DNA from 2 places in the Rossellomorea oryzaecorticis genome. Region 1 is predicted to be linked to the other one. Evidence: a T-box and tRNA genes for the amino acid it is inferred to sense, from the RefSeq annotation. Region 1 holds a T-box; the other holds one or more tRNA genes.

Evidence for each region. The T-box of region 1 lies ahead of ACKA06_RS08740 (tryptophan--tRNA ligase). A T-box ahead of a tRNA ligase gene usually reads a tRNA of that ligase, here a tRNA-Trp.
Region 2: it encodes a tRNA-Trp, which carries the amino acid that the T-box ahead of ACKA06_RS08740 (tryptophan--tRNA ligase) is inferred to sense. The anticodon was not compared.

What each region holds. Positions count from the first base shown of each region.
Region 1 covers NZ_JBJOSA010000005.1:236,754-251,544, reverse strand. Annotated here, with positions in the region: gene ACKA06_RS08800 (AAA family ATPase) at 1-1,465, shown strand, start outside; gene ACKA06_RS08795 (endospore germination permease) at 1,578-2,672, shown strand; gene ACKA06_RS08790 (spore germination protein) at 2,746-4,194, shown strand; gene ACKA06_RS08785 (Ger(x)C family spore germination protein) at 4,197-5,348, shown strand; gene ACKA06_RS08780 (hypothetical protein) at 5,472-5,765, shown strand; gene coaW (type II pantothenate kinase) at 5,762-6,589, shown strand; gene ACKA06_RS08770 (SCO family protein) at 6,674-7,270, shown strand; gene selB (selenocysteine-specific translation elongation factor) at 7,598-9,490, shown strand; gene ACKA06_RS08760 (VanZ family protein) at 9,589-10,161, shown strand; gene ACKA06_RS08755 (GNAT family N-acetyltransferase) at 10,624-11,490, shown strand; gene ACKA06_RS08750 (NUDIX hydrolase) at 11,532-12,167, shown strand; gene ACKA06_RS08745 (metal-dependent hydrolase) at 12,248-12,874, shown strand; T-box leader at 12,926-13,171, shown strand; gene ACKA06_RS08740 (tryptophan--tRNA ligase) at 13,219-14,220, shown strand; gene ACKA06_RS08735 (zinc-dependent alcohol dehydrogenase) at 14,275-14,791, opposite strand, start outside.
Region 2 covers NZ_JBJOSA010000028.1:15,657-30,447, forward strand. Annotated here, with positions in the region: gene ACKA06_RS19805 (pullulanase) at 1-1,809, opposite strand, end outside; gene ACKA06_RS19810 (hypothetical protein) at 2,120-2,533, shown strand; gene ACKA06_RS19815 (gamma-glutamyl-gamma-aminobutyrate hydrolase family protein) at 2,661-3,413, opposite strand; gene ACKA06_RS19820 (hypothetical protein) at 3,413-3,727, opposite strand; gene ACKA06_RS19825 (TRAP transporter large permease subunit) at 3,743-5,113, opposite strand; gene ACKA06_RS19830 (GntR family transcriptional regulator) at 5,345-6,091, shown strand; gene ACKA06_RS19835 (acyclic terpene utilization AtuA family protein) at 6,390-7,769, shown strand; gene ACKA06_RS19840 (DUF4387 domain-containing protein) at 7,854-8,177, shown strand; gene lhgO (L-2-hydroxyglutarate oxidase) at 8,211-9,425, shown strand; gene ACKA06_RS19850 (DUF3870 domain-containing protein) at 9,456-9,803, shown strand; gene glaH (glutarate dioxygenase GlaH) at 10,077-11,012, shown strand; gene ACKA06_RS19860 (ATP-binding protein) at 11,030-12,262, opposite strand; tRNA gene ACKA06_RS19865 (tRNA-Gly) at 12,542-12,615, opposite strand; tRNA gene ACKA06_RS19870 (tRNA-Trp) at 12,632-12,705, opposite strand; tRNA gene ACKA06_RS19875 (tRNA-Tyr) at 12,859-12,939, opposite strand; tRNA gene ACKA06_RS19880 (tRNA-Ser) at 12,963-13,055, opposite strand; tRNA gene ACKA06_RS19885 (tRNA-Val) at 13,166-13,241, opposite strand; gene ACKA06_RS19890 (hypothetical protein) at 13,459-13,896, shown strand; gene ACKA06_RS19895 (transposase) at 14,011-14,775, opposite strand.

The sequences.
Region 1 (14,791 bases):
GCAAGTCCTTCAATCCGAAGAAAAGCAGTTGAGTCTCTCAATGGCCCAGGAAGAAACAAAAATCCAGAATACAGATGAGCAAATACGTCTACTCATCAAAAGGGCAGGGAATCAGGCAGAGAACCTATCTTTGGAGAATCATCAGGAAGTGACCTTAGAATTCCAATCAAACGTTCAATCCTTAAAAAGGGAAATCCTTGAAAAGAAAAATGAGATTGAACATTTGAAGCAGCTGAGTGAGCAAGTTAAGAATGAAAAAGGGAAACTGGAAAAACTTGAGGAAGCCGGAAAGGAAAATCTGGAAATTCAGCAGGAACTGAAAATGGATTTTTTAACCAAGAAAACGTCGCTTGAGAAAATAAAGGAATCCATTCCATCAAATCTTTATACAAGACAAGAGTTTGATGTTGAGTTTCAAAAAACAAAGGAAACACTGGATAAAATGAAAGCTGCTTTTGAGAAAGCGCAGTCAGATTTTTATCAAAGTGAAAATGATTACAAAGTAAAAGAAGCTCAATTGAAAGATAAAGAAGCTCAAGTTGAGAAGACAGAATATGATATGAAGCATGAGAGGGAAGAATTTCTTTCCTTATTGAACAGAGAAGGATTCCCGCATTACAGAGCTTTTCATGAAGCGAAAAGAACCGATGAGGAGATTGCCATACTCGAGGAGAGAGTTAAGAAGTATGGGGAAGACCTGCGTTCTGTAAAGGATCGTTTATCGGATGTTTCTAACCAGCTGGAAAATAAGGATAAACCGGATATACAAGTCATACAACAATCGCTGACTGCTGTAACCCAGGAAATGAAGGAAATCAACGAAGTGTTAAACAGACTCATTTCACACACGCAGGAAAATAAAGAGATTCTTGCAAGAGTCACGGACATCAATGCCAACATTAAAGAGCATGAAGAGGCTTACCAAACAGTCGGACATCTTGCCGACATCGCCAGGGGCCAAAATGCAAACCGGCTTACATTTGAGAGATACGTATTGGCTTCATTCCTTGAAGATATCCTGAGTGTTGCAAATGACCGTTTATCTAAGATGACAGCGGGCAGGTATAATCTGATTCGTAAGACGGACCGCAGCAAGGGAAATATCCAAAGCGGATTGGAACTGCTGGTGTTTGATCAGTATACCGGGCAGGAACGGCATGTCAAAACCTTATCGGGAGGTGAAAGCTTCAAAGCATCTCTTGCATTGGCCCTGGGGCTCGCTGATGTGGTTCAGCAATATGCAGGAGGGGTATCCCTTGAGACGATGTTCATTGATGAAGGGTTCGGTACTCTCGACCCAGAGTCCCTTGACCATGCAATCGAAGCGTTGATGGATATCCAGAGCAGCGGACGCCTTGTCGGATTAATATCCCATGTGCCTGAATTGAAGGAACGGATCGATGCAAGGCTTGAAGTCATCTCTTCCCAAAACGGAAGCAGGACGGAGTTTCAATTTATGGTGTAGTAAATATGAAACAAAAAAAGTCAGGGGATCCCTGACTTTTTTTGTTTCTACTGGTTAGTTTGTGAAGGTAGAGGAAATAAATAGAGTTACATCATACTTTAGGAGTTTTTAAATGAAGAGTTTACAACCAGTTCTCATCCCAAGGCAGCTCACCTTATTATTAATCCTTTCAACAGGTCTTCTAAACCACGTCATGATCATACCCAGTATCCTGCAATCATCCGGCCGGGATGGCTGGGTAAGTGTAATTGTTTCATACCCGGTATTGATACTGGCGACATTCTTGATTTATTACGTATTAAAGAATTCACCACCCGAAGGTTTCTTTCATCTCTTAAGGACCAACTGGAACAAAGTATGGGTTTGGATCTATTCTCTTCCGATTTGTTTATTTCTGATAACCAGTGCATATATCACCTTTGTTGACTTAATAATATGGTTGAGGGCATATTTTCTTGCTGATGTACCGAAGCTGCTAATTGTTGTCATTGTGCTATGCACCTGTTTGTTGATTACGTGGTCAGGTATCAAATATATGGCCATTGCAAGCGGTATATTGCTTCCGCTGGTGATGATTTTTGGCTTTTTCATTGCATTCACCAATACGCACCTGAAAGATCCCAGTCTCCTTTTTCCGATACTAAGCAGTGGGTATCCGCCTGTATATAAGGGAATGATTTATGTTTTGAGCGGTCTGTTGGAGATATTCATCATCATCTTACTTCAGCCATTCAGCGCCGGGAAAATAAAACTGCATCATCTCATTTTTTTGGGTTTGATTTTGGCAGGCTTGATAATGGGTCCTTTAACAGCTTCCATCATGGAATTTGGTGACGTGGAAGCATCGAACATGAGATACCCCGCATATGAACAGTGGAGGATTTTAGGCATCGGGGAATTCATAACCCACCTTGATTTTTTTGCACTATATCAATGGCTGTGCGGTGCACTGATCAGGATTGGTTTATTTATGTTTTTACTAAGCTTTCTTTTAACAAATTCGAAGGATAACTACAGAATGAAATTCAAGGTTGTTTCATCTGTCTATATTGGGTTCATGCTATTACTGATTATTGATGTTGACCCATACTTTTTTTATAGAGCTTTATACAACTATTTCTTTCCTTTCACGGTGGTGTTCTTCTTTATTCAAATTTTACTGAGTGCTTTAATTGTAAAAATTTTTTCCATTAAAGCGAAAGTCTAAGATATTTTGAATGCAGATCACAACACTCCTTATTGAAACATCAAAACTGCTGCAGACAAAAAGGATGTTTGTAATGATGATAAAAGGTTCAAAGAATACATATACAGCAAAAGAAAAAATGGAAGAGTTACATTCTTTATTTTCAAAAAGTGAAGATTTGATCTTTAAAGAACATCACTTTGAACAAGTAAGGATTACGATGGTGTTTTTTGAAAGTATCGTTGATATCAAATACATGGATAAATCGATCCTGCCGAAACTGGACCTGATCACAGATAAAACCGTTTTACAAAAGATGAAGCAATTCTTCCAGGCAGAGGAATTTACAAACAGAGAAATGGAAGAACTGACAACTGCATTATTTTCAGGACATGTCCTCTTTTTCCTGGAAGGGACTATCCTCGGTATACAAGCGGGGAATCTTCCAAAGCGCAATCCCGAAGAATCTTCACTCGAAACTTCAATCAGGGGGCCGAAGGATGGATTTGTAGAGGACCTGAATACAAACATTTCACTGGTAAGGAGACGTCTTTTTACACCGTCTTTATGTGTCGAGACATATCATTTAGGTAGCAGGAGCAATACAAAAATAGCCGTTCTTTATATAGAAGACATCATCGACGATACAATCATTAAAGATTTGCATAATAGACTGGAAAATATTGATATTGATGTTTTGGTCTCCAATCAAGAACTGGAATCTTTGTTGGATGATTCCCCTTATTCAATATTTCCGAATTTCGATTATACCGGGAGACCGGATTTTATAGTGGAAAATCTAAATCAAGGCAGATTTGCCATCATAATGGATGGAAGTCCAACCGTATCTATTGCCCCAGTTAATCTTTTGCTCCAGACGAAGTCCCCCGAAGATTCAAATATTAATTATTTCTTTGTTTCAATTGAACGATTTATTAGAATCTTTGGATTGATTATATCTGGCTTTCTCCCAGGAACTTGGGTAGCTTTTTCAGCTTATAATATTGAGCAAATTCCATACTTGCTAGTCGCTACAATTTCTATGTCAAGATTCGGCCTGCCGCTTTCTGCTCCTATTGAGATGTTCATCGTATTGTTTTTGTTTGAATTTTTTAATGAAGCGGGCATACGGCTTCCAAGGGCCATTGGTCAGACGGTTTCCGTGCTTGGGGGACTGATTGTAGGGGACGCAGCCATCCGGGCTGGATTAACTTCACCCACTATGCTTGTAATTGGTGCGATAACCTATATTTCTTCTTTCACGCTCGTCAATCAATCATTAAAAAACGGGCTTACCACCTTAAGATTTATCGTTTTACTCTTCAGCACCTTATTTGGATTGTTCGGGGTGATCCTTACCTTTATCATCACCATCCTTTATTTAGCCACAAAATCTTCTTTTGGGGTCCCTTACTTAGGCTCTGTCGCCCCTCTCAGTTTTACGGAAACAGTCAGGGCTTTTATAAAGCTGCCGCTTCAATTCTATAAAGAACGTACGAAGTCAACCAGTCCGAAAGATACAACCAGGAAAGGGAATGAGTAAACGTGGTCCTTCGAAAATTCAGCATATGCATACTCGCTTCACTTTTCTTGTTATCGGGTTGTTCAGGTATAAAAAATATACAGGACTTGACTTATATCGTCACAATTGGGATGGATTATGACCCTGACCACGATGAATACATTGTATATCTTCAAGGCTTGAACTTCTTGAATGTGGCCAAACAGGAAACGAGACCGATTGAACCGATACCGACACTGGTTGGGTCGGCGCGAGGGAAAACGCTGAACCTTGCAGTAAGTAAGTTATATAAGCTATCACGGCCCCCATTGTTCTTTGGTCATTTAAAGACCCTGGTATTATCTGATAAAGTGATTGAATATAAATTCAAAGAAGTACTCGAAGATGTAGGAAGGAATAGGTCGTTAAGGCCCAATTTATTGCTATTCACCACTGATCAAAATATTGAAGAGATCTTACACACAAAAGGATTATTCAGCTATCCCCCTGTTTACACCGTATTATTGACTGAGGAAAATATTGAAGCAAATTTAAATGATATTGGTCCTGTCAGCCTCATGTCATTCCTAAGAAGGTATTATGAGCCGATGGGGTCAGCTTTTATTCCAAGATTGTCCATCAATGAAAATGCATGGGAAACAGATGCCCCGAATCCTGTGCTTCTCCTTGACGGTTATTCGTTGTTCCAGCATTCAGACTATAAAGGAATACTTCCGTCAAAAGAAGCAGTGATAGTGGACTGGCTTCTTGATAAAAGAAATCAAATCGATTACGGTATTAATATTGATGACGAATTGGCAGCTACATTTAAATTGACCTCCCAAAAGATGAAAGTGAAAATAAAAGAGGAATTATCACAACCTGAATTTACACTTGATGTCAAAGTGGAAGCAGAACTGCTGGAAAAGGTAAAAGAAGTTCCGTACGAAAAAGTGAAGGCTTCACTGCAGGAATCAATCAAAAAAGAAGTCCAATCAGTGTATGAAAAAGGTATTGAGAAAAAAGTGGATTTGTTGAATATCGGAGAAAAGTATTACAGGTTTAATGGGTCTGATTACAGGAAACTTAGGAATAGCGATCGGTTTTATCTGAACAGGGATTCTTTGAAGAAGATTAATGTAAATGTAAGTATTTCTCATTACAACGCATACCGGTTTAATAAAGCAGATCATTAGTACTGCATGTTCGTAATGATATCTTTCAAAAAATATTACCTGAACTTTCAATTATTATCTTTATATTTCCAGGCAGATTAACTATGATGAAGATACAAGACATACAATAAGCAGGTGATATCAATGAAAATAAGCATTTATATTTTAATTCTAATTATTTCAGCAGCCGTCGCAATCGGATGGAGCTGGAAGAGGCTCCTTGACTTTAACACATATAAAAAACCATTTCTCGAGGGGGTTGCCCTGCAGTTTTTATTCCTTGTAATCGCCTCCATTTGGTGGCTGGTAACAGAGGACATTTCAAACGGAATCATGGGTGTTTTTTATTATCTCGTCGCATTTCTCGTCATCATGGTGATTCACGGATATGTCCTTCACTATCTATTCTCCAAAAAGAAAAAAGAAGTATCAGAATGAGATATTTAGGAATCGACGCAGGCGGAACCCTTACTAAGCTTGTATATGAAGAACACGGCAGGTACCATTATAAAGTCTTTGACAGTAAAGAACTGCCTCAGATGATGAATTGGATACGGCTCACCTCACCGGATTCAAAATTGTTCCTTACCGGCGGGAAGGCTGAAAAGATTAAGATGCTGGTTCCGGAGAGTGCAGTATTTCCTGAATTCAAATCAATAGAAGAAGGTATTCGAAAACTTGTTCATACTCAAAATGAAAAGCTGGATCGATACATCTTGGTGAATATTGGCACCGGAACCTCTTTCTTTAAAGTCGCTCCCAATGAATTCTCCCGTGTAACGGGAAGCGGAATGGGCGGAGGTATGTTCATAGGGCTGGGAGCGCTGCTCACTGGCACAGATGATTTCCATGAACTCGTGGAGATGTCCGAAAACGGAAATCGTGAAGCAGTCGATTTGATGGTGAAGGATGTATATGAAGGGGATGATTCTCCTGTACCTGACTATCTGACGGCAGCAAACTTTGCTAAACTCGGATCTGGAGCAGCATCAACTAAAGATGTGACTCGTTCTTTGACCAACTTGATAGCGGAGACGGTTATATTGCTTTCCCACCAGCTTGCGGTCTCACATCGCTGCCAAAAGCTTGTTTTCATAGGAAGCACTCTAATTGCGAATTCTCCCTTAAAAGAAGATCTCAAACAATTTGAAACCCTTTTGGGGTGTAAGTGTATTTTTATTGAAAATGGATCATTCTCCGGAAGTATCGGTGCACTGAGGCTTGGATTGAAAAGCCTGGGAATTTCACAAAATAGTCATTGATACTCATAGGAAGCGCATTGTCTTTTCCTGTTCTTTCTACTAACATAGAATGAGAGAGAGTAGTGGAAAGCGGAGGAGATTTTAGTGCCTAAAATTAAATTAATAGCGGTCGTGATGGCTGCAGTCGGGATTCTCCTTGCAGGTTGCAGCAATAGTGACTTTCAAGCAGAAACGGATTATGAAATAGCGGATTTCAATTATACCAATCAACAAAATGAAAAAGTAAGTCTCAAAGACTTGGAAGGAAAAGTTTGGATTGCAGATTTCATTTTCACTAACTGTGAAACGGTCTGTCCGCCAATGACGTTCAATCTTACGAAATTGCAAAAAGAACTGAAGAAAGCAGGAGTAGAGGATTATAAGATCGTCTCCTTCAGCGTCGACCCCGAAAACGATACACCGCAGGCCCTGAAGGAATATATTTCAGGATACGAAGCGGATACAGGCAAGTGGGAATTATTGACCGGTTATAAGTTTGATGAAATCAAGGACTTTGCTGAACATTCATTCAAAACAATCGTTGCAAAAGACCCCAATTCTGACCAAGTCATTCATCAGACAAGCTTCTTCCTCGTCAATCAAGAAGGTGTTGTGGTTAAGAATTACAGCGGGAACAGCGATGTACCTTACGATGAAATCACCTCCGACATGAAGACACTTATAAAAGAAGGTTCAAATTAAAAACTGATCGGAAATAGTCGAGTTGGATCAAGCCTCTTTAGAAGGCGGGCTTGTCCGGCCGGCTATTTTTTTATTGAGATCAGCGCTTATGGTAAAGTAAGTATAGTCATTCTATATAAAAAGCAGGTGAGGAATATTCGAAATTCAAAAGGCATATTTATTTTTGATTGTATCATCACAGTAGTGATTCTGTTTTGGACGATCAAATCTTTCTCAGAAGGGGAAAGTATGAAAGGTATCCTGTTTATTGCATGCTTTGCATTGATGACAGGCGTATTATTCACTCATTATAAAAGAAAGAAGAAGTCTTAGAAGAAGCAGGTGAGAATGTTGAGGAAACGGTACTATACGGTCGGAATGGCCGGACATATTGACCATGGTAAAACTGCACTGACTAAGGCCCTTACCAACATCGACACCGATCGCCTAAAAGAGGAAAAGGAAAGGCGTATTTCGATAGAACTCGGTTTTGCCCCGTTTCATCAAGAAGAGGATATGCAGATTTCCATTATCGATGTGCCCGGCCATGAACGTTTTGTGAGGAAAATGATTGCAGGGACAGGTGGAATTGACCTTGTGGTGCTCGTTATAGCAGCCGATGAAGGAATCATGCCTCAAACACGTGAGCATTTGGATATCCTTTCCCTTCTTGGGATTTCAAATGGGATTGTGGCACTTACGAAAATGTCAAAAGTGGATGCGGAACTGAGGGAACTTGCTAAAGATGAAGTGAAGGAAGAACTTGAAGGCTCTCCTTTTGAAAATGCCCCGTTGGTGTTGGTCGACAGTATCTCAGGTGAAGGTATCCAGGAATTGAAGGATTTAATTTTAAAATCGATAGAAGATATACCTGTCAGGAGTTCTGAAGGTGATTTCCGTTTGCCGATCGATCAGATATTTTCACTGAAAGGACAAGGTACCATTGTCAGGGGGACCATATATGAAGGGGAGATAGAAACGGGGGCAGAAGTCACGATACTCCCTCAAGGAATCAAGGCGAAAGCAAGGCAGATACAAGTCCATGGAGAAAAGAGCAGCAAAGGTTGTGCAGGACAGCGTGCAGCCATCAACTTGGCAGGTGTCAATTATCAACAGATTGAGCGCGGAAACGCAGTTGTATCCTCTTCACTCTTTTCTGTCACGGATACAATCGATGTTTCATTGAATACGCTTGGCGGAATAAAGAATGGACTTAAACAGCGTATGGAAATCAAGTTCCATACAGGAACTTCAGAGGTAATGGGGAAGCTTGTATTCTTCGACCGTAATAAAACAGAACAAGCAGAAGACTCTATTCTATGTCAAATCCGGCTAAACGATAAGATTGTAGTTAAACGCGGCGATCGATTTATAATCAGGAGGCCATCGCCTTCAGAAACACTGGGCGGAGGTTGGATTATTAATCCAAGTGGAAAAAGGTACCGCTTTGGCCAGGAAACTATTTCGAAATTGCGTGCGGTAATGGAGGGTTCTGCTGAAGAAAGGATTTTAAGACTTCTTCAACAGAAAAAGAGTGTACCTGTACAATCTTTGATACTTGAAGTCTCCCTTACACAAGAAGACCTTGAGGAATTGCTGAATAAGCCAGGCTGGATTATGCTGCGCGATACTTTTGTGACGCATATAAGTATTGTAGAAAGCTGTGAAAAGAAGATTGTAGATGTCATCAGTACCTATCATGACAGGCATCCCCTTGAAAAGGGAATCAACAAGGGGGAGCTACACTCGATGCTGGAGTCTTTCACTGATACGGTCATCCAGTTCAGTATCGAAAGACTGATTCAGCAGAAGCAAGTATCTGTTGAAAATGGAGTTCTCCGTATACATGATTTTATACCGAGCCTCCCTTCACAGTGGGAAAAAAGGTGCGTGCAGCTTTTACACTCCTTAAAGGAGGATAATTTGAAAGTAAAACCAATAGAAGAATATTTTAAGGAAGCCGGTATCCCTGGATCGTTAAGACAGGAATTTTATTACTTTTTTATTGGACAGGAGTGGATTATTCCACTCGATGAAAAGCATGCGTATGCTTATGAAACCTACAAGAAGGCAGTCAATGAGCTGAAAGGAAAAACAGACCGTAGATTCAATATCACTGAGGCAAAAGAACTGTTGGGTTTATCCCGGAAGTACATGATCCCGTTTTTAGAAAGACTGGATAAAGATGGACATACAGTTAGAATCAACGATGAGAGGAAATGGATTTTTTATCGAGAATAATATGATTATGTTTTTCTTTTTAAGAAAAGTGGTATAAATGTACTTATAGAATTGTATAACTTAGTAAATAGACAAGGCAGGAAAGTAGGAGACGTAAGATGCAGGAATTATGGAGCGCATTTGGATGGGTGATCCCCATTCTTGCACTGTTTACCATGACTTCCCTCCTGGCCGTCTCCGTATGGAAAAAGAAAAAAGGCAAAGGAAGGTGGATGAACCTCCTTCCTGTTTTATTGCTTTCAATTTCCATTGGCGGTATATGTTTGATCACCCTTACACCCATGCTGGGTGACGGAGGCATGAACGGCGGGGTAAAAGGTCATACCAATATGGATCCTTTTTCAAATTTGAGACTGAATCTAATTTATCGGAATCATTTAGATGTGCCGATTCGAAACTTATTAGCCAACGTGTTTTTGTTCGTACCCTTTGCTTTCTTTTCAGGCTGGTGGATGCGGCACCAGCGGGCAATCCTTTTAAAGGTGACATTCCTCGGGGCCATCTTATCATTCCTTATTGAATTGACTCAATACTATCTTCCTTTGGGAAGGGCGACAGATATCGATGATTGGCTTATGAACACGCTTGGTTCTTTTCTCGGCGGGATTATATTTATCACGGGAAGTTTCATATTCAGATTGTTAAGGTTAAATGGCTGGATAAATAGATAAAGCATTACTGAAAAAGATACTGGGATAAAAGTACTTTAGTCTATATAAAACCCGAGCTGATTTGCAGTTGAAGAGGCAAATCAGTCCGGGTTTTTAATTTGTTTAATTCAAATATACATTTTAGACCTTCCCAGAGGTTGATTGGATTGAAAAATAAAGACTCCTGATTGAAATGCGGAAGGGCTCTGCTCAGAGGCTTATGACCTCGAGGGGCTAGCCTCCGGAGCTGCACAGGATCTGCCGCGAGAAGGAGAGGGGCTCACGGGATACCCGCGGAAAGCGAAGTCTTGCACGTAAACCATTAGCTATTCTGTAATTGTTTGTCCCAATCTCTTTCTTTTGTGTAAAGATTTTGAAAAAACCATGTTAATATGGAAATGACTTCAAATAAAGGAGAGAGTATTTGTGGATATTTCGATAGAAAAGGCATCTTTGGAAGATGCTGAATTATTGACCGGCATCATGAAAAAAACGTTTGATCGTGAAGCTGCGAGATGGCTCGGAAATGAGAAGACCCTGGATTATAATATTCAGCCGCCCGGGTATGACTCTGTTAGAAAGAATAAGTACATGATCAGCGAATTGGATGCTTTCATCATTTCAGCCGGTGGAAAACCAGCAGGTGGAATCTATGTGACCATTTCAGGCAAATCATATGGGAGAATCGACCGCATCTTCATTCAGCCGGAACATCAGGGGGAAGGAATCGGGTCCAAGGCGATAAAAATGATCGAAGAAAGATATCCAAACGTAAGGATATGGCATCTCGAGACATCTGCAAAGCAAATAAGTAATCATTATTTTTATGAGAAAATGGGATATAGTAAAACGTTTGAATCCCCGGAGGAGTATTCCTATGAGAAACTGATCCAGACGAAACCCGACGACCAAAAACTTCTAAAGAATGAAGATTTATCTCACAGAATTTATGAACATTGCAGTTTAAACCATTCAGAGTATTATGGGGTGAATATGGAAGAAAGCTCGATCATCAACAGTAATTTAAAAGGTATTCACGTAAGTAACTGTAATATGAGTGAATTGAAATTTCAAAATATTAATCTTACTCATTCTCTTATTGCTGATTTGAATCTTTCAAAAAGTGAATTTGCACATCTATCACTTAGCGGTACAACTTTTACAAACACGGACTTGGGAGAAGAAGGAGAACCCGTGAGCTTTGAGGGATGCAACCTTCAAGGAAGCAAGTTCATAAACTGCGATTTAAAGGGAATTGAGATAAGTGACAGTGATCTGTCAGGAATGAAGATTAATGATATTCCAGTGAAAGATCTGCTGGATGCTTATAAGCGGATTCACAATACATAATGTTCCTGGAAGAATGATAATAAATTGAAGGTGTTGGAACAATGACTGAAGAAAAACTTGCAATCTTCGATGAAGATTATAATAGATTAGGTGAACGTACCCGAACGGAAGTGCATGCCCTTGGGTATTGGCATGAAACCTTTCACTGCTGGATGGCACATTATAATGAGAGCAGGAGTCGAATTTATATATATTTCCAGCTGAGAAGCGAAAGTAAGAAAGATTATCCGGGGCTTCTCGACATTACTGCTGCAGGTCATATTTTATCTCAAGAATCGATGGAAGATGGAGTGAGGGAGATCCATGAAGAATTGGGAGTGGAAATTCCTTATGATCAACTTATTTTTGCAGGGATCATGAAAGAAGAGCTGAACGGCGCAGGAATAGTAGATCGCGAGTTAGCGAATGTTTACTTATATACAAAACCAATTTCTTTTGACAGCTTTCGCTTGCAAACTGAGGAATTATCCGGAATCTTCCGGACGACACTTGATGAGGCTGATCAACTTTTTCATCATGCAGCAGATGAAATCAGTTTAGAAGGGTTTGTTGTAGATGATAATCAGGGATTAATTGATAAGAAGTGGAAGGCAACCCTTCAGGACTTTGTTGCCCATCCTATTTCGTATTTTCAAAAAGTGATAAATAGAATTAAAGATGAACTTCTGGAAAAATAATTCAAGATTCCCATGTTCATTTCGCAATTTATCCTCTATCATGATAGTTTCAATATTTCATTTACTTGAGGAGGGATGTTGTGAACGGAACAGCACATATGGCAGCAGGGGCAGCAGCGGGATTCATCACAGCCAACTCAATTGGGGCAGACTTTGCGTCGACAGCCACACTCGTCACTTTTGGCGGCATTTCGGGGCTTATTCCGGATTTAGATATCGATGGAAAGCTCAGTAATAAGGTTACGTTTTCTTCTAAAATGATTCGTGCGGCAGCTTTGGTGATTGGACTATTAATGATGGTGTACAGCTTCCTGGAAGAAGGAGGGAGTGATCAATGGATAGGGCTGGGGTACGGCGCAGGAATCCTCTTGCTTTCAACCTTCATTACCCAAAGAAGGATGCTGACCTTTACAGGAATCGCCGTCACAGTCGGTGGCTGGCATATCAATGAAACCTGGCTGTGCTTACTGGGAATCTACATAGTGATTGCTTCACTGGTTTCACACAGAAGTTATACACATTCTGTTATAGGCATCATTTATTTTGGCTTTATTGCCCGTTACCTTGAATCCTCCCTTATGATCCAAGGTGTCTTTGAAGCGTGCATGCTGGGCTATGCAAGTCACTTGGCGGGAGACATGAAAGTCCTTCCCTTTAACAGGAGAGGGGTAAAATTGTTTCTGCCTTTTTCTTCAAAGGAAATGTAAAAATATATTGACCAATTATTTCTGTTACTATAAAATATTGGAAATGACATAACACATGCAATGATGAAGAAAAGTAAGCTGTCGAAACAATTCAGAGAGCTGATGGCCGGTGAGAATCAGTGTGGGAAGGCAGACGAATGGGCTTCTGAGCATCCAGGCTGAAGTGGAAAGTAAGCTATGGCGGAGAGTCTCACCGATAAAAGAGGCAATGTATCGAGGTATGTCCCTCTGTACAGGAAAGTGCGTTTGCTTTATGTAAACGAATGAAGGTGGCACCACGGGTTTCCCGTCCTTTTTGGACGGGGAGCCCTTTTTGTGTTTAGGTGAAAAGGAGGTTTGTAAAAGTGAAAAAGCAAGTACTGACAGGAATCAAGCCCACGGGCAGGGTGCATCTGGGGAACTATATCGGTGCCATAAAACCGGCATTGGAGCTGGCGCGCGAAGAATCGTATCAGCCCGCATATTTTGTAGCGGATTATCACGGTTTGACAAAGATACACAACAAAGAGGAAATGAACGAGCTCAGCCGCGGGATTGCCGCCACTTGGCTGGCTTTGGGGCTTGATCCGGCGAAAGCGATTTTCTACAGACAGTCGGACGTTCCGGAGATTTTTGAACTGAGCTGGATTTTAGCCTGTTTTTCCCCAAAGGGATTAATGAACCGCGCACATGCTTATAAGGCGCTTGCAGAGGGAAATGCCCAAGCAGGAAAAGAAGCCGATACAGGGGTGAATATGGGATTGTTTACATATCCGATATTGATGGCATCGGATATTCTCCTATTCCAGACAGAAGTTGTACCGGTGGGGAAAGATCAAATACAACATGTGGAAATTGCAAGGGATATTGCTGAAAGCTTTAATCATACCTATGGAGAAACGTTCACCCTGCCTCACTATATCGTGGAAAAGGAAACGGCCGTATTGCCAGGTCTGGATGGACGTAAAATGAGCAAAAGTTATAATAATACCATCCCATTGTTCGAAGAGCCAAAAAAACTGCAAAAATTGGTCAATAAGATCAAGACGGATTCAAGTCCGCCTGCGGCTCCGAAAAATCCAGATGATTCGATTATATTTTCGTTATATAAAGAATTTGCGTCAGAAGTTAAAGCAGATGAGATGAAGAACCGGTTTCAATCCGGTATCGGATGGGGAGAGGCCAAGAAAGAGCTTTTTGAAGTCATGAATGAGTTTTTGGAAGAGCCTCGTGAAAAGTATCGTGAATTGATGGACTCTCCTGAAAAGCTTAATGAAATTTTAATGGATGGTGCTGAGAAAGCAAGAAAGAAAACGAGACCATTCTTGCAGGAGGTGAAAAGGAAAATAGGGATTCTTCATTCATGACATTAAAAATACAAGCTGCCGATCTAGTTGAATGGCAGCTTGTATAATATAGGTTTATGGTTTTAATATCACCTTGATATTGCCGTCCTCTTTCTTATCGAAAATCTCGTATCCACGCGCTGCATCTTCAATGGGAATACGATGGGTAATAATATCAGTCGGGTCAAATTCTTTGTTTTCGATCATATCGTACAGTTTTGGCATAAGGTGTATGACTGGGGCCTGTCCCATTTTGATGGAGACATTTCTGCTGAAGAAGTCCCCTATTGGAAAACGATTTGCTTCTGTGGCATAAACACCTGTCAATTGCACGGTACCGAATTTTCTTACCGATTGAGAGGCCGTTTTTATCGGGCTGATGGTCCCGAATTGATTATCGAAATCAGATCCGAATGTTTGATCAGGTGGAACGGTCCCGTCCATTCCGACACAGTCAATCACAACATCAGCGCCTCCCTTTGTATATTCATGGAGGACAGAACCGATATCAGGGGTCTCCTTGAAGTTATACGTTTCAGCATTATTTGTGCGTTTAGCGTGCTGGAGCCTGTGATCGACCTGATCGACTGCG
Region 2 (14,791 bases), on a different contig from region 1:
CGCCCCCCATGCTTCCCCGATCATCTTGTGCTCGGGCATTTTCTCCGTGATCGCATTCTTGAACGCCATCCACGTCGGTTTGTCGACATGCTTTACGGTATCCACACGGAAATAATCGATCGTGTTACCTTTCTCGGTTGTCGCTTTGTCGATCCAATCTGTCTGCCAATCGATGATCTGCTGGCGGACTTCAGGGTCTTCTGTGATGATGTCCGGGAGTCCTGCCAGTTCACCGACCACTTCGTCACTGCCGACTTCTGAGCCTTGACGAACGATATCAATGAAGCGTGCGCGGTCTTCGTCGGTTGGATAGCCGGTTGGACGTTGCTCTTCAGGAAGGTCCCCGTCAATTTCTTTAAGTCCGTAACCCGTGTGGTTCAACACCACATCCACCATGATCTTGATTCCGCGTTCATGGGCTTCGTCAATCAGCGTATGGAACTCTTCCATCGAACCGAAGTGAGGATTCAGCTCGCTGAAGTTGTCGGCCCAATAGCCGTGATAAGCAAAGTATGGCTCCCCGCCTTCTCCTTTGCGGACATCATAGTTCACGTTGTCCACAATCGGACTGATCCAGACCGTGTTTACGCCAAGCTCATCCAAGTAGTCAAGCTTGTCTGTGATCCCTTCAAAGTCGCCGCCCTGATAGGAACCGCGCTTAGACTTGTCATAGTTCAAGCCGTAGGGATCATCATTCGTTTTGTCGCCGTTGAAGAAGCGGTCCGTCAGCATGAAATAGATGATTGACTCATCCCAGTCGAAATCATTGCCGCCAACGACCTGCCTTGTTTTCACTTCGACTTCGGCCGATCCTTCATATGGATTGCCGTAGCTGTCGACCACTTTCAGAGGAATCGTCTTTTTGCCGGCCGTTACATCGTCATCGACGGCGATCGTTACCTCTTTCAACGAAGGATCGACTGTCACGTTTTTCGATCCGCCGAGCTCTGAAAGATCTGCCGTAATTTTAGATACTGACAGCTCTTCTGTCAGTCCATCAATATCTACGTTCAGAACAGCGTTTTCGTTGTAATCAATTGCTCCAGGTTCAACAGTCCCGGTTACGTTCAAATCCCCTTTTTGAAAATCAAGATAGGACTTGCCGTCAACCGTGTTGTAAGGATCGCTGACCTCGGTTGTTTGCCCATCTTTTGTTACGAGGAAAGAGTACGGAGTCTTTCCATTCGGGATGTCTTCATATGAAACCTTGAATCGCTCATTTTCCGGCTCATACGTCATTTCCCTTGTTTCGCCATTAAACTTCAATTCTACTTTATCAATCGTGTCCATGGCATCGTCAGCAAAGAGAGCCTTGTCACGATAGTAAAAAGTTGCGTCGCCCTGATCGAGTACAGGTGCCGATCCATCGGGAACGATTCTTATCTCTTCGACACCGCTTGTTATGTAAGCTTTCGTAAGCGAGTCGTTTTTATTGACCTTGATAAAGCGGTCACCGAATTCTTTTTGGGCAGTATCCCAGTCTTCTGTACTGCGCAGCACAAATCCAAACTGCTCAGTATCGGGTCCAACTGCGATATTCGCTGTCGCCAACCCGTTTTCATATGAATCAAAATTTAGTTGGCCATCCTGTACTCCGGTGTTCCAGGCCCAAATGTTCCAGCCGTCATACTGCTGGTCGTCGCGGATGTAAGTGAATCGTACGGTGCTGTCAGTGCCTTCTGACGTGTCCACCGCTTCCCCGCCGGTTGATGCCGCCGCTGTCTGTGCAGGTACGTATGGCAGCCACAGGCTCAACACCATCAATACTGTCATGAGTATCGAGAAACGCCGCTTTGTTCCTTTCTTCATGGTTATTTTTCCTCCCCATTGTTTTTCATTGTTCTGGTTGTGGAAACGTTTGCACAAATATGTAAAAGAGCTGGTCATTTTTCTAAACTTTCTCCCAATGCAGTAGACCCTCACTTTTCCGCTTTAAATGCAAACGCTTGCAATTGTCTGTATTTTTAAATTTTACATGATTTTTACAAGGGGGACAATATGACTAAAGACTCATCGAAAGTATGGAAATGGTTTTTTCGCCACTTTCAAATACAACCTTTTTTTTATAAAAATAATTCTCTCCAAACATAAGCACGAGCTATTCAGGAGTAATGACCCCGTGCAAGAAGATTTACTGACCTATATCAATGAAGACCTGAAAGACCTAACAGTACTGGAAGAAGAAGCGTTGGCCGAATACGAAAGTGTCACAGGCGATAACTATGAGGATGACTACACAACTTACGTTCATATTAAAGACGTCGTCATGCCTGCATACAAGGATTTTCTCGACCAGCTTGAAGAAGTGAAGCCTGCCACTTCAGAGGTGCAGGAAATACATGAAATCTACATCGAAGCCGTTAATCTGCAGAACAATGCCTTTATTAAAATACTAGCCGCTTTAGAACAGCAGGACTACGAAATGGTAGCCGATGCCAACGAAATGCTGGCCGATGGGAGAGCAGGTATCAGAAATTATACAAATGAACTGGAAAGGCTCGCTGATGAGCATAATGTGGAATTGACGGAGTAGTTTGGACAAGGGGACGGGAACGGTTTCCCTTTTATGGCGAGGGACAGTAGACCTGTCCCCCCTGTCCCTCTGTCAAATTTAAAGGCCCGTCCCTCGTTGCTTTAAAGCAACGAGGGACGGGCCTCCATTATACGGTATGAACCGGCTTAAAACTATGCGCAGCCGAGGCAAATTCCTCAAAAAACTTCATCCACACCGGCTGGCTCCCCCACAGCTTCTCCGGGTGAAATTGAAATCCGAAGAGGAATGGATGGGTGGTGGATTCGAATACTTCCACGAGCCTGTCTTCCTTGGACAAAGCTACCGCTTCCAAGCTGGTTCCCAGCTCGACCATATGCTGGCGGTGGAAGGAATTGACGGGAAGGTCTGACTGACCCATGATGGAATAAAACCTGCTTTCTTCCCTGACAACGATATCATGTACAGGCTGATCGGGTGGTATCAACTGACGTTCCTGGTGATGCTCGATGCCGCTGTCGGGTATACTTGCCAGTCTGCCCCCGAGCACTTCATTGATCATCTGGGCGCCCCTGCAGAAACCAACCATCGGCAGCCCCCTTTTCAGTCCGTATTCAACCAAACGCTTATCTGCCTTATACCGGCCGGGCCCGGACGATTTCAAACCGGCGAGCTGCGAGTTTCTTCTATTAAGCGGGAGATATCCCCCGCCGGTGAACAAGAGTCCCTTTAAATGGTCAAGCGGCGGAAGTGAACAATCACGGTAGATGGGAATCAGGTATGGCTCGAGCCCCACGCTCCTGACCAGCTCGATGGTATCCCTCTCGACGTATAGTAACGGATGACCAGGGTAAATATCATCATGACTTCCTTCATCTGCATGGACGGTGACACCGACCATATCCGGTGTAAACGCTGTCATTATAGAGCCTTCTTTTCAATCATATTCAGGTTTTCCCGTGACGTCTCGGGTTCCGTCTCCATATCGTGTACTTCACCCTTGATCGTCAGAGTATGGTTCTTGCTTAGATAAATCTGGACGATTCCTGCCAGAGCAGCGATTGCGGCCAGCCTGATGCCCCATGTCATCAATTTACCTGCGAATACGGCAAGAGAGGCTCCCATTTCCCCGCCGATCACCATCGTGACACCGAACAACAATCCAACAACCAGTCCAAGTAACATCGTGATGAACGCAAGCCAAGTATATGTTTTCTCCATTAAATTCGCCAACATACATGTCTCCTCCTTTTATAATCCGATGATCGGTATGATTCCAGCCAGAAGAATGATACTCACCAGTACATGCAGCAAGACCCACACCACGGCAAGCTTGGCCGTGTCTTTAAAAGTGGAGCCCGCTATCCCCATCGCGACAAACAGCCCCAATGCAAGCGGCGGTGTCATTCCTTCAAGAGCCCCAGTCATCGCAGGCAGCATCGCCGCAAGCAGTACCGGATTCCCTCCGAGAGTACCGAAGACTGCGATCATCGCTCCACCAAGGATGGCTACTTGTGCTGAACCCGGCAAGACCATGCCCAGAATCATGAAAAACAGCGGCAGAATGATGATGAGAGCCGTTGTGCTGAGCCCGAACGAAACAAACCACTCTCTCACAGCCTGTTCCATCTGCAGGCCTACAAACACCTGCGAAATCGCGTATGCCATATAAATGGTCACACCGATCGGGACGACCTTAGGCAGCGAAGACTTGAACATATTGAAGAGATTCGGGAAGTTGATCCGTTTCGAAGGCAGCGCTTTGCGCCCGATCGCAAGTGCATACGCCCCGGCCAGTCCCGGAGTGAACATCAGGACGGAAGAAGAATACGCTCCAGCCCCCTCTTCACCGATACGGCCGATGATAAAGTCCTTGAACTGTGAATCCGCAAGTAGCGGCAGGAAGATCAATGCCGGTAAAATAAGGGCCGGCCAGCCGAGTGATAAGCTTTTCTTAAAGGTAGGCAGCTCCGCCCTTGGAACAGGTTCCACCTTGTAATACTTACAGAGCGCCCATAAAGTAAGCCAGCGCTGGACGAAGAACCAAAATCCGATTCCGTAGGCAACGACCATCCAGCTGCTCAGCGATATGCTGTCAGGGTAGACATCGTTCAAGATACCGAAAGTCAGGATGACGATGCCTGATGGAGGAATGATATTCCCCAGCATACTTGCCGACATTTCAGTCGTCGCGGCAAGCGCCTTTGGATAGTTGGATTTTTTCATCATTGGAATGGTAAATACCCCTGTCGTCGCTACATTCCCCGGGCCAGTCCCGGATAACGATGCCATGAACGTACTTCCAAGCAAAGCGACATATCCCGCCCCGCCCCTGAATCTTCCGACGATCGAAAGCATGAGTTTGATTATGCTGTTCACCACTTTAGTAGAATCAAAGATGATGGCGACTACCATAAAAGCGAAGATCGCATAGAAAAGTGAGCTTGTCGACGGAAACAGAAGCGACTGCCAGGCAAGTTCGTATGCACCGGAAATGACCACAATAAAGATGAAAGCAAGGGTCATAACCTCGTACATCGGACGTTTAAACAAGACAAATAAGACGGCTACAAATGCAATCAGTGCAAGTAAATAAAAGATGGCTGCAGGTATTCCAAACACATATAGTTCCCCCTTTGCGTCATTGTCATAACCATCCCCTTAGTGGTTATAACATTTAATGAAGATTATAGCAGAGTTTTTTGAATAATCAAACACTTTTATAAAAAAATATACTAGAAATCTGAAAAACCAACCTAAATTACTAAAAGAACTATCCCTTGAAATTAATTACTTTCATAATGAATCCACAGTGGTTATAATAAGTGATAACAAGATATGGAAGGTGATCTTATGCTCGATCGCAAACAATCGGCGCCGCTTTATGAGCAATTAAAAAATGAAATCCATCTAAAAATAAAAAACGGGGAACTCAAACCGGACCAGCAAATCCCGTCAGAGAGGGAGCTCGTTGAACAATACAATGTAAGCCGGATCACTGTCCGACAGGCCATCAACCTGGCTGAAAGGGAAGGCCTTGTAAAACGGATCCACGGGGTCGGCACATTTGTGGCCCATCCAAAAATGCAGCAGGAGCTCAGTTCATTCAATAATTTTCAGTCCACCCTCCAGCAGCAGGGATTGATCGCTTCGACGAAATTAGTCGGCACCGGGACAATCGGTAGTGACTTTCAATTATCGAGGATGCTCGATATCAATGTGATGGAGAAAGTCACAAGGCTCGAGCTGATCGGGTACGGAGATAACAGCCCTGTTGTCTATTATAATAGTTATTTCCCCCATCATGTCGGAGAAAAAATGAAAAAAGCTGCAGAACAGGCGCTTAAGATGGAAAAACCCTTCTCCACACTCGACTTATATCAAATGGACGAGGAGATGGATCTGCACCCCACCCATGTGGAACAAACCTTTGAAGCGCAGGCAGCCTACGCCCCGATCACCGGCATCCTGGATATTAAAGAAGGCTTCCCGCTGTTCAGGGTCACATCCATCGTCTATCAGGATAAAACCCCGCTCGAATACAAGGAAACCTACTATAAAGGTGATCAATATAAGTTCTTCATAACCCGGCACATGTAAACTGCATGATGCCGGGTATTTTTTTGGCTTCTCTTTCTTGGGTTGTACCTGGTACATGGACAGCGGATTGTACCTGGTACATTTTTAACATTTTACACCTGGTACACTGAGAACGATTTGTACCAGGTACACGGAGAACCGTTTGTACCTGGTACATCGGCCCCACTACATACTCCCCCAAACTTCATCCTCAAATAAAATATTTTTCATTTTCTGAATTGACAAACAATTTAAACGGCGTTACACTGTAGTCACTGGTTATAACATGTTATAACAAAAAAGAGGAGGATACTTTACTATGAAAAAACAGTTACGCATACTTTGTCCGAATGGCCATCTTGGTTTCGCCCCTACAAAAGAAGAAAGCTTTCGCATCGCCGCTGCCACCAAACCCGATTATTACTGCTGCGATTCAGGGAGTGATGATATAGGCGCCTCCGCACTGGGCGGTGACCGTTCCGTATCCATGTATAAGTGGCAGAAGCATGACCTGGAGCTGATGCTTCTCGCATCCCGCGAGCAGGGCGTCCCGATGATCGTCGGATCTTCAGGCGATACCGGGGCCAACAGCCGGGTGGATATGTACGTCCAAATCATCAAGGACCTCGCAAAGGAACATGACCTCCCTCCATTTAAACTTGCTTATTTTTACTCTGAAGTAGATAAAGGATACCTAAATGATGCGCTAGCCAATGAAGTCACCATCGAAGGACTGGACGGCAGGGATTCCCTTTCAAAAGAAGACCTCGATAAGACGGAGCGTGTCGTCGCGGTCGCCGGCATCCACCCATTCGTGAAAGCGCTTGATATGGGGGCGGATGTCATCATCGGCGGACGCTCGAGCGACTGTGCCATCTTTGCCGCACCCGCGATCCGCGAAGGATTTCCGGAAGCGAATGCCTACTATATAGGAAAAGTGCTTGAGTGCGCCTCCTTCTGTGCAGAGCCGTACGGTGCAAAGGAAAGCATCATCGGGACGATCACGCATGATGACGTCAAGGTGACTGCGATGCACCCCGATCAAAGCTGTACGATCGCTTCGGTTTCCGGCCACGCGATGTACGAACGGGCCAATCCGTTCTATGAGTATTTCGCAGGCGGCATGCTGGATATGACCAATTGCCATTATGAACAATTCGATGAAAAAACGTGCCGCATCACCGGCAGCAAATATGTCCCTGTAGACGGGGATGTGAAGGTGAAGCTGGAAGGTGCAGGGAAAGTCGGTGAGAAATTCATCGGCATTGCCGGAGTTCGCGATCCATATACGATCCAGCATATCGACCAGGTCCTTTCTCTCGCCAAAGAGCAGACTGCGAAGGAATTTGAAGGCGTTGATTACCACCTGAACTTCAGGACGTTCGGGAAGGACGGCGTAATGGGAGCCCTGGAGCCGGTCAAGGAGATCAAATCCCATGAACTGGGCATCGTCGTGGAAGGGATCGCCGATACGATGGAAACGGCAGAAGCATTGACCCTGTTCGCGACGCGTCAAATCTTCTATGCCCGTCTCCCAGAAGTGAAAGGGACGGCCGGGACGGCATCCTTCCTGATCGATGATGTAATCTATGCACGTGCTTCCTACAGCTGGACGATGAATCACGTCATCCCGGTGAAGGATCCGATGGAGCTTTTCGATGTGCATGTGGAAGAAGTCGGATCACTGGTAAAAGCCTGAAGCTATCATTGAGGACACTCCCCCCGAGACCGCAAGACTGCCGAGGGGAAATATCATAATCCATTCAAAAAGGAGAAATAAAACATGACCACCAAACCATTACACGAATTGGCGAAAACCATCCGTTCCAAAAACGCAGGAACCGATAAAATCACATTCGATATCATTTTTAAAGAAAAAGAAAAGTATGAGCTTGTCAGGAACAGCGGTGTGCTGTCTAAGCAATCGGTATCGGAACTCTATAAGATTCCTGAAGAAAAGATCACCGACTTCGTCCATTATGATCCCGCCAATGCCATCAAATTCACAATCAAGCGCGACCGCCCGAGCGGAGATCCGGGAGACGGGGATATTTTCGGTTCGCAGCAATACCCTCCCCTCTTGATGGTGGAAGTCCCGACGGCTTGATTCGCAAAATCTCATTGGGAGGGAGCAGACTCTATGTATGATTTTATCATCGTCGGAGGAGGGATCGTCGGACTGTCGGTCGGGATGGCTCTTTTTGAACAATATGAAGGCGCAAAGGTCCTCCTTATTGAAAAAGAGGAAGAGCTTGCCCTTCACCAGACCGGCCATAACAGCGGCGTGATTCATTCCGGCATCTATTATAAACCAGGAAGCTACAAAGCCCGGTTTGCCCGGGAAGGCAGCAAATCAATGAAAGATTTTTGCCAAGAGCATAAAATCGAGCATGATATATGCGGAAAAGTGATTGTCGCGACCAAAAAAGAGGAGCTTCCTTTACTGAATAATCTCTATAAACGCAGCATTGAGAACAGCCTGGACACGACCTTGATCGGTGAAGATGAACTGAAGGAAATCGAACCCCACGTCAAGGGACTCGGAGCCATCAAGGTCCCTGCTGCCGGAATCGTGAACTATAAGCAGGTTAGCGAGAAGTTCGCTGAAATCATTAAACGCCACAGCGGGGAAATCATGCTCGGCACGAAGGTTCAGAAGGTGACGGAACATAACGATGAGGTAGTGGTCGAAACAGATAAAGGCGACTTCAGGACCCACCTCGTCATCAACTGTGCAGGCCTTCACAGCGACCGGGTCGCAAAGGCTTCAGGCTACGAGACGGATATGAAAATCGTGCCGTTCCGAGGAGAATACTACAAGTTGAAGCCGGAAAAGAGATATCTGGTAAAAAACCTGATCTATCCCGTGCCAAATCCCGATTTTCCGTTCCTCGGCGTTCATTTTACAAGGATGATCGGCGGCGAAGTCGATGCAGGGCCGAACGCCGTCTTGAGCTTCAAACGCGAAGGCTACCACAAGACCGATTTTTCCATGAAGGATTTCGCCGAAGTGATGGGCTACAGCGGGTTCTGGAAGCTTGCCGGCCGGTATATGAAAGAAGGCCTCCATGAAATGACCCGCTCCTTCAGCAAGGCCCGGTTCGTCGCAAGCCTTCAAGAACTTATCCCGGAGATCAAAGAGGATGACCTCGTCCCTGCTCCGGCCGGGGTGCGTGCCCAAGCGCTGAAATCAGATGGGAATCTAGTCGATGACTTTCATATTGTCATCGGAAAGAAAAGCATTCATGTATGCAACGCCCCTTCCCCCGCCGCCACCGCTTCGATTGAAATCGGCAAGGAAGTGGTCAGGAGGATAGCGGCTCAGGAACATTTGACGGAGGCAATCATTTCATAGAGTTTATCACTCATAAAGGAGTTTTGCGCCATGGTTCCATCCAATATCGTGTTCATCGCCGGGCACGCCCGCCTGCCCCAGGGCATGGCAGCAAAGAATGTTTACGACACTTTGACGATCACAGCAGAAATCGAACGAAAATACGGAGTCATTCTGGAAGCTTCCTGTACACTCGCAACGGAACATGGGAGCGACTTTATCGGCCGTTTACTTAGGGGGATCAGCTTGGCGGACGGGGTGGAGGAAGCAACTTCCCTCCTGCAGGCACAGTACAGAGGCAAAGCGATCAACGCCCTGACCGCGGCCGTGAAGGATCTGCAGCTGCAATTTCAAAGTTTAAAAGAGGACGATTCTCATAATGTCAGAATTTTTAAATAAATAATTGACTTATCTCTCTTTTACCAGTATGATTAGATCATCGAGTAAATCAGTATCCACCTTTTGAAAACTTCAGCCCTTTCAAAACCGTGAGTACGATCAGCTCATTCCTTAATTAAGGTAAGATCCAATCAATAACTATAAACTGTCCATTTACCGCGACTCTATTTCCGTAGAGCATACAGGTAAATACGAGCCAGTTATATTACGGGAGATATCCCTGTAATATAACTGGCTTTTTGTTTTCCCTACTAAAATTCAGGAGGAATAACCATGAGTATGCTAAAATCCAAAAAAGAATCGAAGTTTATCAGAAAGACAGATACGTACGAAGTGAATTTCCATCCACAAAGCAGCCGGATGTTCCAAGTCGACCTTGCCCCTGCCGTGATCAGCGAATTCCTGTCACTGACAAGGGAGATTTCCGTACAGCAGCTCGAATACATCCCTTACATGCGTCATATTGCGGCCGACCACTTGAACACCCTGACAAACAACTCCCTGCAGCAGGTCCTATCGGATATTCTTCACGACCGTGAAACCGGCGGCTACACGATCGGTTTACAGGGACAGACGGAAGATCCCGATGATTACGTGAAGTTCTCAACCGCCATCACCCACCTGGTCGGAAGCCCTAACTTCGATGCGATGTCCGGAAAATACTACGCCCGCTTCACCGTCAATCACATCGACAACAGCGATTCTTACCTGCGCCAGCCATACAGACTCTTCACCCTGCACACCGACGGGACGTTCGTAGATGAACCGACCGACTGGCTGCTGATGATGAAGATGAAAGAGGAGAATGCCGTCGGAGGGGAATCCCGCTTGCTTCACCTTGACGACTGGAATGAGCTCGACAGATTCTCGAATAACCCGCTCGCTTCCCATAAGTTCACGTACAAGGCGCCGGCAAGTAAAAATGTCAGCCAGGAAGTACAAAGAGCCACGTTCTTCCTCGACAACAACAAGCCTTGCATCTGCTTCATCGATCAGTTCGTATATCCGGAAAAAATCGATGAAGCGAAGTACCTGAAAGAACTCTCTCATTCTATGGAAAACGATCCTAGCCTGATCGAACTGAAACTCCCAGTAGGCGACCTCGTCGTCCTGAACAACCTCTTCTGGCTCCATGGCCGTGCGGCGTTTGAGAAGAATCCAGAGCTGAACCGGGAGCTGTTGAGGCAGAGGGGGCAGTTTTCTAAATAATTGTGAAGGCCCGTCCCTCACTGCTTTTCAGCGGTGAAGGACGGGCCTTTCTCTGTGTTCAAGGGAAATGTAACGTGAGCTGTAGTTCCTTCTCCTTGAGAACTTTCAAAACGGATCTTCCCATTATATTTTTCTACAATATTGAAGCAGATCATTAATCCGAGACCTGTGCCCTTGCTTTTCAATGAATAGAAAGGTGTCCCCAGGGCATCCACTTCGTCCCTTGTCATTCCCCTTCCCTCATCGATTACAAGGATTTTCACTTCATTTTTTTGTTTTTTCACCTTTACGGAAATAACCCCATTAGGAGGAGAGGCTTCGATTGCGTTTTTGATAAGGTTGATAAAAAGCTGCTTCAACTCAATCGGATTGGCCTTCACCATGCATCCTTCCTCCACCTTCAGTTCAATGCTTGTACTGCTGCGCAGCCCGTAACTCACCAATAATTCCGTGACATCATGTAAAATGATGTCCATCTCTACAGAAGATGCCATCTTCTCCTCATCGGGTTTGGCTATGGATAGGAATTGAGAAATAACATGTTCAGCTGAATGAAGCTCGTCAATCATCAAGGAAAAATTCCGCTTGTAGCTCTGATTCAAGTCAGGATTCTCCTGATAATACTGTAAAAAACCCTTCACCACAGTGAGCGGATTCCTGATTTCATGAGCAACCGCTGCCGCCATCTGCCCTGTCGTCTTCAACCGTTCAGCTTGCTGAACCTGCTCATAGTACATTCGCTGCTTTTGAATCCTGACACTCGACAGATGAAACACATAAAAAAGGATGATTTGCGTCGCAAGGAAGTTCACTATATTCCCGGTCATATCAGTGTATACGTACGAATAGGCTTTCCCCTGATCAAAAATGGATATATAAGTGAAAGTGAATCCTATCAATACTGTATTAGTGATTAATGAAAAATAAAAAAGAGTGCGATCAAAAAATAAAATGGACAACGCAGGTACAAAGCATAACAACACAAAGCCGGACCACGTTTCTGGATACAAATAAAACAAGCCGTATAGATAAGCAGTCGATGCAAACACCGTTATATACCTCATAAACGCATTCTCATACCGTGGATACAGTAACAGGCATAGTGAAACCACCAAGACCATGAATGCATGTATGATATAACGAAAATTTATTGTATTATTAACTACTACACCCATCACCATCAATAAGATGATGGCAGCTATAATAAAATAATAATTCCTTTTGTATAACCTCTGTTGTAATTCCTTCATCATCCACTTCCCCTGCTGGAGTCCACCATTAACTCCCAAACTATTACATTCATAGTAACTATCTTACAAAAATGGGGATTAGTCAATGGTGAGCGGAGTGGATTGGTGGCGGGGTGGTGGTGGGTCGGGGGGACAGGTACCGTGGCTCTAATAACAAACTTTTCACTTCTTAACAGCGTTTAATATATACAAATCAGAATGAATCTAAAAACACAAAAAGCCAATTCTTCTACTTCCTCGCATTAGAGGCAGCACAAGAACTGGCTTTTAATTACTTAGTGGAGCGGGTGATGGGAATCGAACCCACGACATCAGCTTGGAAGGCTGAGGTTTTACCATTAAACTACACCCGCTTATAAATTTGTAAATTGGCAGGGGCAGTAGGAATCGAACCCACACCAAAGGTTTTGGAGACCTTCGTTCTACCGTTAAACTATGCCCCTGTGATGTAAGTGTGCATTTTACGCAGTTCGCTCTGAGCGTATGCTCCGCTTCCGATGTGCAAAGGTTAAGGATGCTTCTTTTCACTCCGCTGTCGCTCCGTAAATTTTAAGTAAGCTTCTTTTACTCCGCAAACGCTTCGTAAAAAAGCTATATGGAGGGGGGCAGATTCGAACTGCCGAACCCGAAGGAGCGGATTTACAGTCCGCCGCGTTTAGCCACTTCGCTACCCCTCCATGATTATGAGAAAAAATAAATATGGCGGAGGAAGAGGGATTCGAACCCCCGCGGGCTTTAACACCCCTGTCGGTTTTCAAGACCGATCCCTTCAGCCGGACTTGGGTATTCCTCCGTATGATTGGCTGCTAACTAAACAAATAAGCACCTTATTGTAACTGCCTATATAAAGCTAGGCTTAGCTTTTACTTAGTGATGCTCCGCTGTCGCTTCGTAAAAAATCCATGGTGGAGGATGACGGGATCGAACCGCCGACCCTCTGCTTGTAAGGCAGATGCTCTCCCAGCTGAGCTAATCCTCCGTAAATTCTTTCGTTATTGGTGACGACCTTTATTAATCTATCAATTCTTTATAGAGTTGTCAAGTCTTTGTGGTAATTTAAGAATCTGTGGTGTGGGTCGGGGAGACAGGTTCCTTGCCCCACTTTTTCCTTTCAATTCCGATGGGTCACCGTACCTGTCCCCCGGCTCAATTATGATAAAATAGACTACCAATCTTGTTTAAAGGGTGTGGCATGCTTGATGGAGATTATTCCTTATATTTCGGTGAGCAGTTTGAAATTACATATGACTTCTAAGGAGATTTCAGTACAATTAAAGGAAGAGCCTAAACGTTTCAGGAAACATGATGAAGAGATGCGCTCAGATCATTACGTAAAAGCCGGGATTCTGGTTTATTACAGGACAGATGGAAGATGTGATTCCATCGAGTTGACAGACGACAAGGATCCAGTAATAGATGGGATTCACTTTATGAAGTTGCCTGCTAAAAAGGCAAAAAAGTTATTACTTGAGTTAGATGAAGAAATGATTGACCTTGAGGATATGGCCATTTCGAGAAAGTTAGGAATCAGTTTATATATCCCCTACAACAAAGTAGAAACTGTCATGATTTTTGAAAGAGGCTACTATGATGAAATGCTGAAATTGCTGGAAGAAATGGATGCGGAGATTTAAGAGGTGGAGCTTCGGGTGTGGGTCGGAGGGACAGGTACGCTGACCCATTTCCATAATCTTTTTTAGATGGGTCGAGGTACCTGTCCCCTCGACCCATCCACCACCCCCCTCCCATCACTTTACTCTCTGAACGACGCTTCGCGATATCCCCGTAACCCGGGCTATTTGGCGGGCGGATATCCCTTCTATTTGTTTAAGCTGCCCAAGGATTGCATTTCGCTGTTCTTTCTCCATTTTTTGCAGCATGCTGGTACTTGCTATGCCGGTTGCTCTGATGCACGCAAGAACTTCCTGGTCCGTTTTTTGTACGCTCCTCGTTTCTTCGAGGAATTGCTCCTGGTCGTTTGTCTGGTACATATATTCTTTAAATAATCGTAGAGCGTTGGATTTGTCTTTTGAAAATAGTTGCAGGACACCGGAGGTACTGAGGAGACTATTATTATGAAGGTATTCATGGATACTGGTCCATTCGCTGAAGAAAACGTCTGTGACGATACCTGCTTTTAAAGGGTTTTGGTGAATGTAGCGGAGTACTCTGAGGAAGGTTGAAGCGTTTTCGACTGTTTCACTTTTGAATCTTTCTTGAAATAAATGTCCGCACCGTTCGTATTTAGTGTTGTACCAGTAAACGTAGCTGGCACTGATTCTCTTGATTATTTCTGACACGGGGAACTCGTTCTCCTTTAATAAAAGGTGGACATGGTTATCCATCAAACAATAACCGTAGATTTCGAAATTCATTTCCTCCTTGTATTTCAATAACGTTTTAAGAAATCGCCGTTTATCTTCATCGTCTTCGAAAATGGTCTGCTTATTTATTCCTCTCAACATAACATGATACACACCGCTCCGGCTTTTTTCCCGGGCTTGTCTTGTCATCGGATCACCTCTTAAT